2 regions of the Leuconostoc citreum genome follow, and region 1 is predicted to be linked to the other one. Evidence: riboswitches for the same ligand, from Rfam matches in the RefSeq annotation. Region 1 holds a riboswitch; the other holds the start of a gene.

Evidence for each region. Region 1 has a riboswitch for FMN ahead of FGL72_RS04980 (ECF transporter S component). Riboswitches for the same ligand answer to the same signal wherever they lie in the genome.
Region 2: another riboswitch for FMN. It lies ahead of ribD (bifunctional diaminohydroxyphosphoribosylaminopyrimidine deaminase/5-amino-6-(5-phosphoribosylamino)uracil reductase RibD); the one in region 1 lies ahead of FGL72_RS04980 (ECF transporter S component).

The regions. Positions count from the first base shown of each region.
Region 1 is NZ_CP042410.1:994,010-1,002,057, forward strand. It holds gene cmk ((d)CMP kinase) at 1-465, opposite strand, end outside; gene FGL72_RS04975 (brain acid soluble 1 family protein) at 484-1,032, opposite strand; gene FGL72_RS04980 (ECF transporter S component) at 1,109-1,693, opposite strand; FMN riboswitch at 1,760-1,895, opposite strand; gene FGL72_RS04985 (pseudouridine synthase) at 1,947-2,696, opposite strand; gene scpB (SMC-Scp complex subunit ScpB) at 2,701-3,288, opposite strand; gene FGL72_RS04995 (segregation and condensation protein A) at 3,281-4,057, opposite strand; gene FGL72_RS05000 (hypothetical protein) at 4,039-4,392, opposite strand; gene xerD (site-specific tyrosine recombinase XerD) at 4,426-5,322, opposite strand; gene FGL72_RS05010 (CvfB family protein) at 5,306-6,187, opposite strand; gene FGL72_RS05015 (GatB/YqeY domain-containing protein) at 6,308-6,751, opposite strand; gene rpsU (30S ribosomal protein S21) at 6,837-7,022, opposite strand; gene FGL72_RS05025 (MFS transporter) at 7,156-8,048, opposite strand, start outside.
Region 2 is NZ_CP042410.1:845,195-853,242, reverse strand. It holds gene FGL72_RS04285 (LCP family glycopolymer transferase) at 1-329, shown strand, start outside; gene FGL72_RS04280 (AI-2E family transporter) at 373-1,368, shown strand; FMN riboswitch at 1,459-1,605, shown strand; gene ribD (bifunctional diaminohydroxyphosphoribosylaminopyrimidine deaminase/5-amino-6-(5-phosphoribosylamino)uracil reductase RibD) at 1,720-2,763, shown strand; gene FGL72_RS04270 (riboflavin synthase) at 2,748-3,347, shown strand; gene FGL72_RS04265 (bifunctional 3,4-dihydroxy-2-butanone-4-phosphate synthase/GTP cyclohydrolase II) at 3,337-4,539, shown strand; gene ribH (6,7-dimethyl-8-ribityllumazine synthase) at 4,563-5,036, shown strand; gene FGL72_RS04255 (ATP-binding protein) at 5,120-6,319, shown strand; gene FGL72_RS04250 (FAD:protein FMN transferase) at 6,398-7,324, shown strand; gene FGL72_RS04245 (NADPH-dependent FMN reductase) at 7,416-8,021, shown strand; gene FGL72_RS04240 (NADPH-dependent oxidoreductase) at 8,035-8,048, shown strand, end outside.

The DNA of each region.
Region 1 (8,048 bases):
CTCTGCTCTTTCTAACACACTAGCTACCAAGAAAATTTTAACTTGAGCATTTGGTAACACCGTTGTCCCAATATCACGTCCATCCATAATGACATTTTGACTATTGGCTATGTCACGTTGGCGACGAACCAAGTCTGCTCGGACAGCTTTATAAGAAGCAATCAACGACACGTTATTAGTGACTTCAGTCGAACGAATCGCCTCTGTCACTTCACTATCGTTCAGAAAAACACGCTGCGTTGGCACTCCGGGCTCAAAACGAATCACTGTTTTTGCAAGTAAATCAACAACACCTTGTTCATCTTCATAAGCCAGACCTGCCTGTTTAGCGGCTAAAGTCATGGTGCGGTACATGGCTCCTGTATCGACATAAACATACTTTAAATTTGTTGCTAATATTTTAGCAATTGTTGATTTTCCAGCCGACGCTGGCCCATCAATTGCAATCTGAAAATTGTGACTCATATCAACCTCTAAAATTAGTTATTTAACATTTAGTGTTCTGCCAGCATATTGTGTATAATTATTCACTGACAAACCAGGATTAAGCGCAATGACTTGATCCGTTGTCATGCCATGTGTCACGGCAAAATTATATAGTGTTTGGCTAGCGCCCAACACTGCTGAATTAGTTGTTGGCGTACTTGGTGCCGTCGGTGCACTGCTGGCAGCTACTTCACTTGAAGCCGCAGCTGGCGCTTCTGTGCTACTAGCCACTGTTTCCGATGAACTTGCTTGTTCTGAGGAACTTTGTGCTGATGTCTCAGATGATTGTTCAGATGAAGCTTTTTGAGACTGTGATGTCGACTTTTTACTAGTTGCTGTCGCTATCTGCTGTGGCGTTTTCTGGTGATTAAGTGCACCATAAATGGGCACACTTGATAAAATAGCAAATCCCAAAACAATCAAAAATATTTTAAAGCCCTTATGCTTATGGCTACTTCTATCTGATTGGCGCGCAAATTCAGGCTCAACTTTTTGTTTTTTTGAACGTGCCATACGGCTCATGTTATTTGGCTCAAAATCGCTCATAATAAAACGACCTCCATTATAATAGGTTCACTTAAAAGTTTACCACATTGAGGTCGTCTCTGTTTATAACGTTTCATTAAGATATCACTTTACGTTGCATCGGTTTCATAACCGAAAGCACAATAATACTTGTTAGCCCCCAAATAATACCTTGTGCAATATTGAATGGTATCACCATGGCTATAAAATAACGTCCCAGGCCAATGATTCGCGCAATGTCAAAATGTGCAAACTGCGAATAAAGTGGCACAGCAACGAACCAATTCATCAACACAGCAGCAACAGTTAACCCAACTGTTGCTATGATTATTGCTAATAATTGGCGTGGGAATTGACGCGTTTCAAACATTGGCATGACCCAAAACATTAACAAGGTAAATACCATTACTGCTACTAAATTGACAGGCAACCCCAGATAGGTATTAATTCCCTCATTTGCCAAAATGAGCTTTAAGACTGTTCGCAGTATGACAACCCACATAGCGGCCGTGACATTAAGCCAATAACCAGCTAGTAAGACAGGCACAATGGAAAAATCAAGCTTTAAGAAATCCGCTCCCGGAATCAAGGGTATCTGCGGAAAAAGCATTAGACCAAATGAGATTGCGCTTAAAATAGCAATCAACGTCAAATGCTGTGTACGTGTAAATGAAATAGACATATTCTTTGCCTCAAAAAAACTGCACAATTTGTCAGGGTATCACAAAAAGGCAGTCTTAACTTTCTTTTTTAACTTCTTTATACCCGACTTTACGGTCGGCTCTGGAATTTGACCAGATCAGCTGTTTGCACAGGTCGCGGGCTTACCATGTTCAACATGTCTCACCGCCGGTTGGGAATTACACCCGACCCTGAAGTAATATTTAATTTTACAACTGATATCATAACAAAATTACTGATTAAAAGCAATCTATTTATTTTCTACGATAATTTTTATAATCCTGTGCTTTGAGTCGTTTAACCTCAACACCAGTTAATTTACGATATTCACCGGACTGTAAGCCAATTAAATCAAAGAAAGCATATTGTTCACGCGTTAATTTATCCACTGGTAAGCCCACTTTTTGCAGCATATCTTTGACTTGATGATTACGTCCTTCATGAATAATAATACGTACCATACTAGTTTTTTTATCTTTGTCGACACGTTCAATCGTGACACGAGCTGGCGCTGTTTTTCGGCCTTTGATGATAACGCCTTGCTTCAAAGGCGCTAATTTTTCAACAGTCGCAATCCCAGACACCTTAGCAAGATAAATTTTGTCGACACGTGACTTTGGATGCATTAATTGGTTAGCAATAGTGCCATCGTTAGTCAGTAACAAGGCGCCAGTCGTATCATAGTCTAGTCGTCCAACAGGGTAAACACGTTGATCAATATCTTCTAGTAAGTCCAGAACTGTCTTACGACCCTTCTCGTCGCTAGTTGTGGTAACGACACCACGGGGTTTATTTAATAGGTAATAAACTAGCTTTTCACGTCCTTCAATCGGCGCACCATCTACTTCCACAGTGTCATGTATGCCAACTTTGACACCAAGTGTTGTGACAGTCTCACCATTGACTTTGACACGCCCCTCAGTAATCATTGTTTCAGCTCCTCTTCGTGAAGCTAGCCCCGCTTGGGCAACAACTTTTTGTAAACGCATTTCTTCTTCAGACATTTTTTTACCCTTCTTTCATTTCTAAATTTTCTGATTCCAGTACGTTTGCAAATAATGTCCCACCATCATCAACATCTAACGTTTCAAAATCAGGTAACGGTGGCAACTCAGTTAACGACTTGAGACCAAAATAATCTAAAAACATCGCTGAAGTACCATACATAATTGGCCGTCCCGGTTCATCTTTTCGCCCCGTTTCAACAAGCAACTGGCGTAACATCAATTTTTGAAGCGTGCCCGCCGACTGTACACCACGAATTTGGTCAATTTCCACACGTGTCACAGGTTGTTTATAAGCTACGATAACCAATGTTTCAAGCTGTGCTTGGGACAGTGTGGCATTGTCAGGTGCATCAAAAAAGTTTTTAACTATGCCCCCTAAGCTAGGCTTGGTGACCAATCGGTAAGCGCCATCAGTTTCTCTTACTTCTAGAGCGCTCATCGTGTCATTAGCATATTTATTAGCTAATTGTTCAATTAATGCAATCACTGCCGGCTTATCAAATTGTGTTATTTGGCATAACGCTTGACTAGTAATCCCTTCATCGCCAGCCACAAATAACAAGGCCTCTATTTGCGCTAAATTATTCATCATCACTTAATGTCTCAATTTCTAAAAAAATATCAGCTGATGCATCAGCTTGGTGAAACGAAATTTTAGTTTCCTTAGCCATTTCAAGTAAAGCCAAAAAAATCATAACCATTGCTTCCTTATCAGCCATATTCTCAAACAAGTCATCAAAGGCTATAATTGCGCCTCTGGGTTGTCCGTGTAGCTGTTGGGCAATATAATCAAATGCCATCGCTAACGTAAATTTTTCACTGACAACACGTCTACTAATTGGTTGTTGCTGCCTTTTTTTACGTAAAAGATGTTCAAAAGCAACTTGTAAATCTATCAGTTCAAGCCCTGGTGCGAGCGGCTTCAGCGCCATTTGATTGAATTCCGGTGACAAGGCTGGTAAACGCGAAAATGATTGTTGGTTGGTATTTTCACGTTCTCGCAAGGATTCACTTGCCACTTGAAATTGCTTGTACGTTAACAATTGCAACATTAGTGTCTCTTTAGGATCAAGAAAATCCACTTCAATATCGTCAACTTCAATTGTGTCATTTGGCAGTAAATCAGATGATTTAATTTGAACAAGCGTTGCTGCCATGACCAAATACTCACTAGCAACATCTAATTGCATGCTCTGTTGTTTTTGAATGAATGATAGATATTGTTCAGTTATCACAGCAATAGGCAGATCAAAAATATCTAATTCCGCTTTCTTAATAAGATGTAGCAGCAGATCTAATGGCCCTTCAAATTCACTTAATTTGATTGTTAAACGCTGAGTCACAATGTTCTTCTCCATTTATTAATCAACTTTTGATTATCCAAAGTACCCATTAAGAAAACATCTGGATTTTGTTTCTGAAACTCAGTGAGCATAGCAAAATAATGGCTCGCTGAACGTGCCTCCGGTGTCAATGCTAGATGACGAATGAGTACAATGTCTTTTTTTAAGAATTCTACACCCAAAACGCCTTGCGCTTGTTCTTCACCACGCCAAATATATAATCGTCTTGTATCACGGTCATTATACCAAGCGATTTCAGCGTTAAGATGTTGTAATTCTCTTAGACCTGGTAGTAATGATAAAATACCCATCACTGTTTTTTCATTGTCATTTCTTGCCTGCGTTAACATATATTCTCCTGTATCACTACTAGATGACCCTGTTTATGCGCGTGGGTGGTACTCATCGTATACTTCACTTAATCGCTTTTTTGAAATGTGAGTATATATTTGAGTTGTCGAAATGTCGGCATGGCCTAATAACTCTTGCACAATACGTAAATCAGCACCATTTTCAAGAATATGCGTTGCAAAAGAATGACGCAATGTATGCGGTGAAACATCTTTTGTAATGCCAGCTTCCAGTACCAATTTTTTAATAATCTTCCAAACACCTTGCCTTGTTAACTGACCACCACGATCATTAACAAATACGTAAGGTGATTCTTGCGCTTTTAACAGCGTTAAACGAGCACCAGCAAAGTATCGTTCTAACCAATCAACTGCCACTTCACCGATTGGTATAATCCGCTCTTTATCGCCCTTACCAAGCGTCTGAATGAGACCTAATTGTATATGTAAATCACTCATTTTCAGATTAACTAGCTCACTCACACGCAAACCTGTAGCGTACATCACCTCTAATAAGGTCCGATTTCGCATTCCCAAAGGTGTACTAGGTACTGGCACGCCTAAAAGTGTATCAATTTCTTCAAAACTTAAAACTGCGGGTAAATGTGCGGCTTTCTTAGGCGGCTTTACATGACTCATTGGATTATGCGTAATCATATTTTCCTGAGTGAGATAGCCAAAAAAACGACGTAAAGAGGTGACCATTCGGATGACTGAACTGTTGGATTTACCGTTTGTTCGTAAGCGATTTAACCACGACAAAACAACGATATGATCAACTTCTCCCAATAGTAAATGCTCTTGGGATAAATACATACCGAATTGATTCAAATCCTGACGATAACTTGTAATGGTATTTTCGGATAGCCCACGTTCGATTCGAATGTAGTGTATATAATCCGAAATTGCATCTTCAATTTGTTGTGTCATCACTTTCAACTAACTGAATACCTTGATCCACTTGCGTAATTAAACGTGCTTTATATAAATGACCCAGTGCCCGTTTAAATTGACTTTTACTAAAGCCAAACTGCTTTTTAATCGCTTCAGGGGCACTTTTATCATTAAAAGGTAGAAAATGATCAGCACGACGTTGTAACTGTAGCAGTAAGAATTGCGCATCTTCATCCATTGTCTTATACGCTAATGGCTTAACAGATAGATTCAAGCTGCCATCTTCTCGAACGCCAATTACTCGCGCGTCAACAACTTGACCTAAGCGGGGTTCATCGTATCGTTGCGAAGGATGAATAAAGCCAAGATAGTACTCTTCTGTCACAATGAGTGTTCCCGCAATTTTGTTACGATAAACGGTTGCTTTCACCTTTTTAGATTTCATTTCTTCTGGTGCGCGTCGTGAAACGGCATCAAAAATCGATTGCTGTGCAATCTCGCCCCACAAACGTCCCTTACTATCAGATTTCATTGCCACCATCAGGCGGTCACCTTTTTGTGGCCACAATGTGGTTATCGTTGGTAAATCATCTAATGAAACAACCAAATCTTTATTAGGTAAACCGATAGCTACAAACACACCTAAGTCATGGCGCGTAGCGACGACTGTGCCCCAGCCATAACTGTCTTTTTGCACTGTGGGTATTTTTTTTGTAATCTGCAACTTATGATTTTCGTTTTCGTAAGCAAAACCCGTCACAAAACCACCTAATTTTAGCGGCTTTTCTAGTTCGAGTTTATCTACTTCGTATGTGTAACCGTCTACTTGGGCAAAAAAATAGGCGTCATTTTCATCTGTTACTTGGGCTTTGATTATTTCGCCAACTGTTGGGTTCGTCATTATTTTTTCCTCTGACGCGCAACTTCACGCGTTTTTCTTTAATACTTTAGTTTAACATGTCTTGTTGACATTATGCTAAAAAATCGGCTGAGCCGATTTTACCTACATACTTATAAACGCTTATGCCAATGCCGCTTTGACCAAGTTAGCAACTAACTTGCCATCTGCCTTCCCCTTAACTTGGGGTGTAACAATCCCCATAACTTTTCCCATATCTTTGGGTGTTGTAGCACCTGTCTGCGTAATCGCTTCTTGAATAATGGCTTTCACTTCATCATCAGATAGCTGCTTTGGCAAGTACTTAGATAATACATCAAGTTCGCTACGAATACCTGCCGCTAAATCTTCACGATTACCTTTTTCAAATTCAGAAAGGGAGTCATGACGTTGCTTAACCTCACGTGACAAAACAGTTAATTCTTCATCCGTTGTCAAAGTGTGCCCTAAATTAATTTCCTCATTCATCACCGTTGATTTAACCATTCGAATGACAGATAAAGCCTCCTTGTCCTTATTCTTCATTGCTTGCTTCATATCAGCGTTTAGTGTTTCTAATAAGCTCATTATATTTCTTCTTTCTAGTTTGTATGCCTTTATTTTAACATAGAATACAAAAGAAAAACGCCACCTAAGTGACGTTTAGAACCAATTAACGGCCCTTCTTCTTGTTACGCTTTTGTGCTGCTTCAGACTTCAATTTACGAGCAACTGAAGGCTTAACATAGAATTCGCGCTTACGGTATTCTTGGAGAGTACCGTCCTTTGAAACACCGCGCTTAAAGCGACGCAATGCATCATCCAAAGATTCGTTCTTACGTACGATGACCTTTGCCATGTGATAACCCTCCTTTCTCGCATTTTATTTCGTTTTAACGACATGCTGTAAATACTTATTAATTTTATCAATAATATCTTCTGGTGTCAATGACATTTTCAATCGATTGCGTTAGCTTTGGTGCCCTCTCAATCTATCGTGCATCTAAGGTGGATGTATGCTTTGTGTCAGACATTCGCCAATAAACAATTAAACTAATCGCAATAACCACTGTTACGTAAACAAAAAACAAAGATTCATGCTGAATTTTCTTTAAATATAAAGCAAGATATTCAACAGTTCCGCCAAATATGGCAACTGTTAATCCATAAGGTAAGCCAACACCCAATGCCCTAATTTCTGTTGGAAACATCTCTGCTTTGACAATGGCATTAATTGATGTGTAACCACTAACAATCACAAGCCCAGCTAACATCAAGCCAAAAGCAACCCAGCCATTTTTTGTGTGTGATAATGCAGTAAAAATAGGAATCGTGAAGAGCGTGCCGAGGCCACCAAACCAGAATAATAAAGGTTTACGACCAATTTTATCTGATAACGCTCCGGCAATAGGCTGTATCATCATAAAGATAAATAATGCTGCAAAGTTAATCCAAGTGACCTCTTGTTTAGGCAATCCCACAGTGTTAATCATAAATTTTTGAAGATAAGTCGTATACGTATAAAACGCAATGGTTCCCCCCAATGTTAGACCAACAACTGTCAGCACAGCTTTAGGGTAGCGTAGCAATGCCCGCAACTGCCCTTTATCATGGTTTTCTTGTGCGGTAAATTGATCTGATTCTTCCATACTAAGACGAAGAAATAACACAATAATAGCACCCAACGCACCAATTACAAAAGGTATACGCCAGCCCCACTGTAGCAAAGTGCTTTCAGATAAGGTCATTTGCAACACAATCTGAACCCCTAAGGCAATTAACTGCCCACTAATTAGAGTGACATATTGAAACGACGCATAAAAACCGCGATGTCCTGGGCTAGCCATTTCTGACAAATAAGTCGCTGAGGTGCCATACTCACCAC
Region 2 (8,048 bases), 150 kb from region 1:
CCACAACTAAAAACATTGCATCAAATATGAAGATGTCGGATATGTTGGCACTCGGCTCAAATTATATGAATGCGACAAAGACAATTGACTCATATACAGTTCAAGGTGAAGGTGAGATGTATGACGGTGTATCTTACCAGCGTGTGACAACGGCGCAACGACAGGCTATTACTAACAAGTTGAGAGCAGCACTTGAATTAAAACCTGAAGATACTGGTTCGGAATTTGGTAGTACAGTGACAGAATCACAGATTGCACAAGTGGGTTCTGCCGATACATTATTCTCACAATTCAATACAAAATCGAACGAAAATTTGACATCTAACTAATCTTGTCATGTACTAAGTTAGTGTGTTAAAGAGGGAGCACTACATGAACATATTTTCATCATTTCAAAATCGCCGATTCTATCGGTATTTTGTTTTGTCTGTCATTATTTTACTGATTGTTTTACTCAAACAGTTTATGACGTTACTGTTATTAACAATTATTTTTTCTTATCTTGCGATGAATGCTGGCAAAAGGGTGCAACGCGTGACACGCCTGTCAAGGTCATTATCAATTGCGCTTGTTTATATCGTCGTGATGGCTTTTATCATCTGGGCTGTCGAACACGGGGCAAATACTGTTGCACATCAAGTTAAGAGCATGATTCACTTAGCAACCGATTCTAGTTGGCACACAACGGGTATTTTTAAAGAAGTCTACAAAAATATTCAGCAGTACAGTAACTCTTTGAATACAGAGCAGTTAATCTCTAAAGGATTTACCCAATTGAATCAAGTTGGGCACGTCCTTTATGAACTGATTTTAGCGTTACTGTTTAGTTTTATATTCAGCATGACTTACCCACAATTACGGTCATGGTCTATGACTTTCATACATAGCCCTTATAAAAGATTTCTTGGTGAGTTTTATATTATCGTGCATCGCTTTATCATTATTTTAGGCCGTTTATTTGAAGTCCAGCTAATGATTTGTGTAATTAACACGATTGCAATGGTTATCGTATTAACCTTTTTGAATTTCCCTTATTTAATTGGTTTTGCAATTTTGATTTTCATCTTAGGTTTGATTCCGGTTGTCGGTGTGCTTATTTCACTTGTACCGCTGACAGTGACCGCGTTTATTATCGGTGACTGGCATACAGTATTGGTTATATTGGTTGCTGTTGCTGTAATTCATTTTATGGAGTCATATTTTTTACATCCGCACTTTATGTCACAACGCACGCATATGCCAATATTAGTTATTTTACTTAATCTAATTATTATGGAAAAAGTTTTTGGTGTTTGGGGTTTAATCATTGGGTTGCCAATCTTAACATTCTTGTTAGATTTCTTCCGAATACAAAAATTCAAAGCGTAATATCAGAATAATTTGTTTACAGCGTACATTATTGTGCGTTTTTTTATTGACATAGCATTGTTCAGATGTTAATCTGTAAATGTTAAATTAATTAATCTTCGGGGCAGGGTGTAATTCCCGACCGACGGTAAAGATCTTTAAGATCTAAGTCCGTGACCTGCATTATTTATTAATAATGCAGTTGACACAGTGTAATTCTGTGACCGACAGTTAAAGTCTGGATGGGAGAAGATTTAAAATAATAGACTTAGCTAGGATAAGTCTGTCTTTTTTGAATCGATCTAAATACTTTAAACCCGATGTTAATAAAATACGTCGGGTTTTTTGTCCTGAACAAACAGGAGGTAAAAGATGGATGATTTAACATATATGGCATTAGCAGCAAAAGTAGCTGCCAAAGCAGGACCAGATGAAACATATGAAAATCCACGCGTTGGGGCAATTATTGTTAAAAATGGGCAGATCTTGGCGACTGGATATCATCATTCTTTTGGCGCAGCGCATGCTGAAATTAATGCTTTTGAAAATTTAAAGGATCAAACAGATATTGTTGATTCAACGATGTATGTCACATTAGAGCCGTGCTTTGTCACGGGAAAGGTAGGTGCGTGTGCGTTGGCAATAGCCCAATGGGGAGTCAAACGTGTTGTAGTTGGTAGTTTTGATCCTAATCCCGATACACATGGACGCAGTGTTACATTTTTAAGACAAGCAGGTATCCGTGTCGATGTTTTGGGAACAGAAGATAGTCAAATATTAAATCCCGCATTTTATCATTATTTTGAAAGACATTTACCATATGTACAGTTGAAACTAGCGGAGTCCGCTAATCACTTTGTGGCGTCTTCACAAGGACAATCCACAAAAATTACAAATCGGTTAGCTGACATTGATGTGCACAAAGAGCGTGCTAGTAAAAGTGCTATTCTAATTGGTAGTGAAACTATGTTGATTGACCAACCAAATTTAACAGTCCGACATGTACCAATAAATCATCCACAACCTTTAAGGGTAGTGATCGATCGACGTGGCCGCTTACAAAATAAAATGGATCGAGCGACAAATAATTGGTTAATCTTCACGACAAACACGGACTTTGCAAAACAATATGACAATGTTCTTTTAATGTCACATGGTTTACTTAGTGTCCTGACAAGTTTAGCTAGTAAGAATATTCAGTCTGTTATGGTAGAGGGTGGGCCGTCATTGATTACAGCATTCTTAAAAGCGAATCTCTGGCAAGAATTCATTGTTTATACAGCAGATAGTATATTATCTGAAGACGGGGTTCCCAGTGTACAACCATTGTTTAATTCAGTGTCTTCATACCGTGTGGGTAATACGCTTAAGAGTCGTTATCTAAATGATAGGAGTGTGTCATGTTTACAGGAATAACACAGACAGTGGGTCAAGTTATAACAAATGAAAGTCACACAAAAAATAATCAGCATATCACAATTGAAACAAAAACGCCCTATTTTTCAGAGGCAACTATCGGTGATAGCATAATGGTCGACGGCGTATGTTTAACTATTACTCATAAAACAGACCATACTGCTAAATTTGGTATTATGAGACCAACTTATGAAACAACCATTATTGGTGATTACATGATGAGACAATCAGTTAATCTTGAAAAGGCAATAAGTGCGGGGGAGAGATTTGATGGCCACTTTGTCCTTGGTCATGTTGACGGCAAAGCTGAAATTGTGAATAAGCAGGTGATAGATAACACGATTTTACTTAGCTTCAAGCCTAAAGAGTCTATCTTGATGAGAGAAATAGTTGCTAAAGGTTCTGTCGCAATATTAGGCGTAAGCCTCACGGTGATTGAAAAAACCAGTCAGACGTTTCAAATTGGATTGATTCCCCATACGCAGTTACAAACAACATTATCAAAATTAACTGTTGGTCATTGGGTAAATATAGAAACGGATATTTTGGCTAAATATATGACAGGAGGGCAATATGTTGGATAATGTTGTTGAACAAAGCGTGCGAAAAGCAGTTACTGCCCTAAAACAAGGCGCATTTGTGATCTTGACTGATGACCAAAATCGCGAACACGAGGGTGACTTAGTAGGACTTGCATCGTTTGTGACACCTGAACGAATCAATAGTGCATTGACATTGGCTCGTGGTGTGCTGGCCGTTCCTATGAGTAAACAACGCGCAGATAAGCTAGGTCTGAGGCAAATGACAGACCATAATTCTGAAAAATTTGCCACACAATTTACCGTCAGTGTTGATCATATCATGAGCACGACTGGTGTATCCGCTTTTGAACGGGCAAAAACTATTCGTGAGCTTGCAAATCTTAGTGCGTCAGCTGAAGATTTTGAGACACCGGGACACGTATTTCCTCTAGTAGCTAACGAAGGTGGCGTGTTATCAAGGCAAGGGCACACAGAAGGGGCTGTTGAATTAGCCAAAATTGCTGGAGTACCACCGATTGCTTATATTATTGAAATTCTTGATAAAGACGGTCAAATGGCCCGAGAAAAAGCATTAGAAAGTTTAGCAGAACAGGAAGGCATGATTAAATTGGCGATTTCAGATATCGTTGCCTTTAAACAAGCCCAAAATCAGTATCACGTTAAAGAAGGTGTGACTGTGAATCTGCCCAGTACCTATGGCAGCTTTCAGATGACTGACTATGATACAGGTGACAAAGAACCGGCTCTGTTGATTCGTAGTCAAACACAAACTGCGACGACAAATAACCCTTTAGTTCGGCTCCATTCTGAATGTGCGACGGGCGATATATTTGGCTCATATCGCTGCGATTGCGGACCGCAACTTCAAGCAGCATTGCGTCAGATTAATGAAGAAGGTGGTGCGCTTTTATACCTTAGACAAGAGGGACGAGGTATTGGACTCGCAGAAAAACTGAAAACGTATGTTTTGCAGGAAAATAATTATGATACCTATGAAGCCAATGTCCACCTAAATCATGCACCGGATGAAAGAGACTATCAACAAGCAGCAGAAATTTTGAAACTAGCTGGTCTAACGAAAATAAGATTGTTGACCAACAATCCAGATAAAATCAATCATTTAAAAGTGGCTGGCATTGAGATAGTTGACCAAGTTCCGTTAATTACTGGGATAAACGATATTAATAAGCACTATCTCGCGACGAAGAGAAAAAAATTTAAGCACATACTCTAAAAATAGAAACCGAGGAAATGACAATGATATACACAGGAAAATTAACAGGGCATGAAGAACGGCGTATTGCCATCGTAGTTAGCCGCTTTAATGCATTAGTGACTGAGCCTTTATTAAAAGGCGCGCGGGATACATTAAGTATGCATGGTGTTGACGATCATCACATCAGTGTTTTCCGGGTTCCAGGTGCTTTGGAGATTCCTATGGTCTCGAGTCAGTTGGCAGAATCAGGTATGTTTGATGGGATTGTCACATTGGGCGCAGTTATTAAGGGCGATACAGATCACTACAATCTTGTCATCAACGGTGTAGCAAATGGGGTATCTCAAGTTAGCTTAAGTACGAATACGCCTATCGTGTTTGGTGTCTTAACAACAGATACACTAGAACAAGCGCAACAGCGTGCAGGTGCTAAGGCAGGAAATAAGGGTGCTGAAGTCACGGTAAGCTTGTTAGAAATATTAAGTTTATATGATGACATAAAACAACTGTCTTGACAATATTGGTTATAATTTTAAAATATCTGATTTAAGCGTATACTTAAACCAGATATTTTCTTTTGCTTTAATTGGGGGCATATATGATGGCGCAATTTATTCAAACAAAACATGGGAAACCAGTTTCAGTCAACTTGAATCAACTATTATCACATCACTTACTCGTTACCGGTATGACGGGTAGTGGTAAATCAAGTACCTTGTTAAGCTTGGCTGAACAATTACAACGTGAAAATCACATTGGTATTATTTTTGATGCGACCGGTGAATTTAATCACTTGCATGATGCCATTATTTATAAGTTAGGTGTTAACGCTAACTTGCCGCTATCACAGTTATCGGTTGATAATATTGCTCGGATATTATCTTTTGATGCATCAACGATGTATAAAAAATTGGTTGACGCAGTGCAGTCTTTAAAAATAAATCAGAATGTAATGCATCAATCTGGTACTTATATCAAAATCAATCAAGAGTTGACAACGTATAACAAACGGGTACAAGCTTTACGTTATGCTGGTAGCGATTACGATGCATCAAAATTGGCTGATCAAATAACAGAGGAATTTATTCAACCATTAGAGAATAGTACAGCCAATTTTAACTTCTTAGGTCAGCAATACAATCATGCTGAAATTCAGAAATATTGGGATGATATTTTACATGCTAAATTACTATTATCCAACCGTCACACGCAAAAAGTCTTTGGTTTACCTCATTCTTTCGCTAATAGTGATCAAGATACTGAAACACAATTTGATTTAATCTATGTGTTGAAGTTATTTTCAGGAATGAAGAGTAGGCATCGTACATTAATTATCGATATTAGTGACATACAAGACGATACTAAGACCAGTCAACTTGTGATGGATATCTTACTCAAACAATTATTATTTATTCGTGCAAAAAGTAATCTTCGCCTACCGGTCACTGTATTGTTAGATGAATATCATCGGTACGTACCAAAAAATGCTGAGGTAATGGATTCAGGTGTTTTTAAATTACTTCGAGAAGGTCGTAAATATGGTCTTTATGCGGTATTATCAACACAATCACCACTAGATTTACCGACTCAAATTCGTGGCCAATTTGGTAGTGTTTTGGCACATCGATTGCAAGATAGTAGTGAAATTGATAGTATTTTAGCTAAACAGAGTCGAAAAAAACTACCACAATTAGCAAATGGGGATGGTCTGCTTAAATTATATGAAAGCAAAAAGCCCAAATTAGTTCATGTTGTGGCACCTGAGACGCAGCATGACACAGATTCGCCACGTTTTTGAATGGCGAGTCAGGATGATTTTCATTTTATTAATCAGTAGTAGTACATCATGATGTCGGTCAATTAATAGGTTGTGGGTATGATAAAACAGTCATTTAAAGCACTTGGAACAAAAATTAATTTAACGATTTTTGATGATGTCTCAGATTATATACTTGTAGAGACGCGTCGCTTAGTTACAAATTATGAGAATCGCTTAACTGTTAACCGAGACCATTCAGAGGTTGTCAGTATTAATCAAAATGCTGGTATTATACCGGTTAAAGTGTCTCTGGATACTTTTTTCTTGATACAGCAAGCTGTGCAGGCTAGTCAATTAGGACTTGGATTCAATGTTGCCATTGGGCCACTAGTTAAACTATGGAAAATTGGCTTTGAAGGGGCTCATAAGCCTGAAAAAAAAGCTATTGAAGCTGTTATAACACAGATTAATCCTGAGAATATTATATTAAATAAAGCCCAGTGTAGCGTCTTTTTGACGAAAAAAGGTATGGCCCTTGATTTAGGTGGTATAGCGAAAGGTTACATTGCTGATTATATCAAAACGATATGGCTCAAAAATCATATTAAATCAGGCATAATCGATCTTGGAGGTAATATTTTACTAGTTGGACAGCATTTATCTGATAATCAAGCATGGCGAATAGGTATCCAAAATCCAAGTGATTTACGTCACAAAGTTGTTGGTTATATTAGAACGTCAGCGTGTGCTATTGGCACTTCTGGTATCTATGAAAGGCGACTCATAGTAGGAAATCGGACATATCACCATATGTTTGACAGTCAAACAGGATTTCCCATTGAAAATAGTTTGGCCAGTGTGACGATTGTCAGCAAGTTATCTATTGACGGCAAAATTTGGTCAACAATTGCGTTCTATCAAGGATTAGAGGCCGGTAAACGATTAGTTGAAAGTTTGCCAAATATTGAAGCAATATTTATTACAAAGCAAAATGAAGTCGTGTTAACCTCTGGGTTAATCCAACGTTTTGATAGCGTGCGCTGACATTTTTTTGATACACAATAACGATTGATTTGTCATCAAGAACGATGTACAAAGCACTTGTGAAAATAAAGACAAAAAATGAGGCGATATGATGAAAAACTTTGTTGCATTAGTTGGCTCCGAATCCTCGACTTCGACAAATAGACATTTGTTACAGTACATGAAAACACATTTTTCAGAGGAAGCGACTATCGAGCTTATTAGTTTAACTAATTTACCGATTTTCAAGAAAACTGCCGACCGATTCATGCCAGAACCAGCATTAGCGCTAATAAACAAAATTCTGCCAGCAGACGGTGTCATCATTGGTACGCCAGAATATGATCATGCTGTTCCGGCATTATTACTCAATGCGCTAGCATGGGCATCGTATACTTCACATCCTTTTGTGAATAAACCAGTCATGATTACTGGCGCTTCTTATGGTTCATTGGGTTCCTCGCGGGCGCAAGCCCAACTTCGACAGGTGCTTGATTCACCAGAAATTAAGGCGCGTGTCATGCCAGGGTCTGAATTTTTATTAGGACATTCATTGGAAGCGTTTTCGGAACAAGGACTGATTGATGAAGAAACAAGTCAACAATTAGATGGCCTGTTTAAGGACTTTTTGTTATTTGTGGATATATCTGCAGCGCTGAACAATACGGATGATATAAAAAAAGCCCAGTCTGAGGCTTTTTCTTGGGATGACAAGTGAGGGATTTCAAATGATAAAATTAGTTGG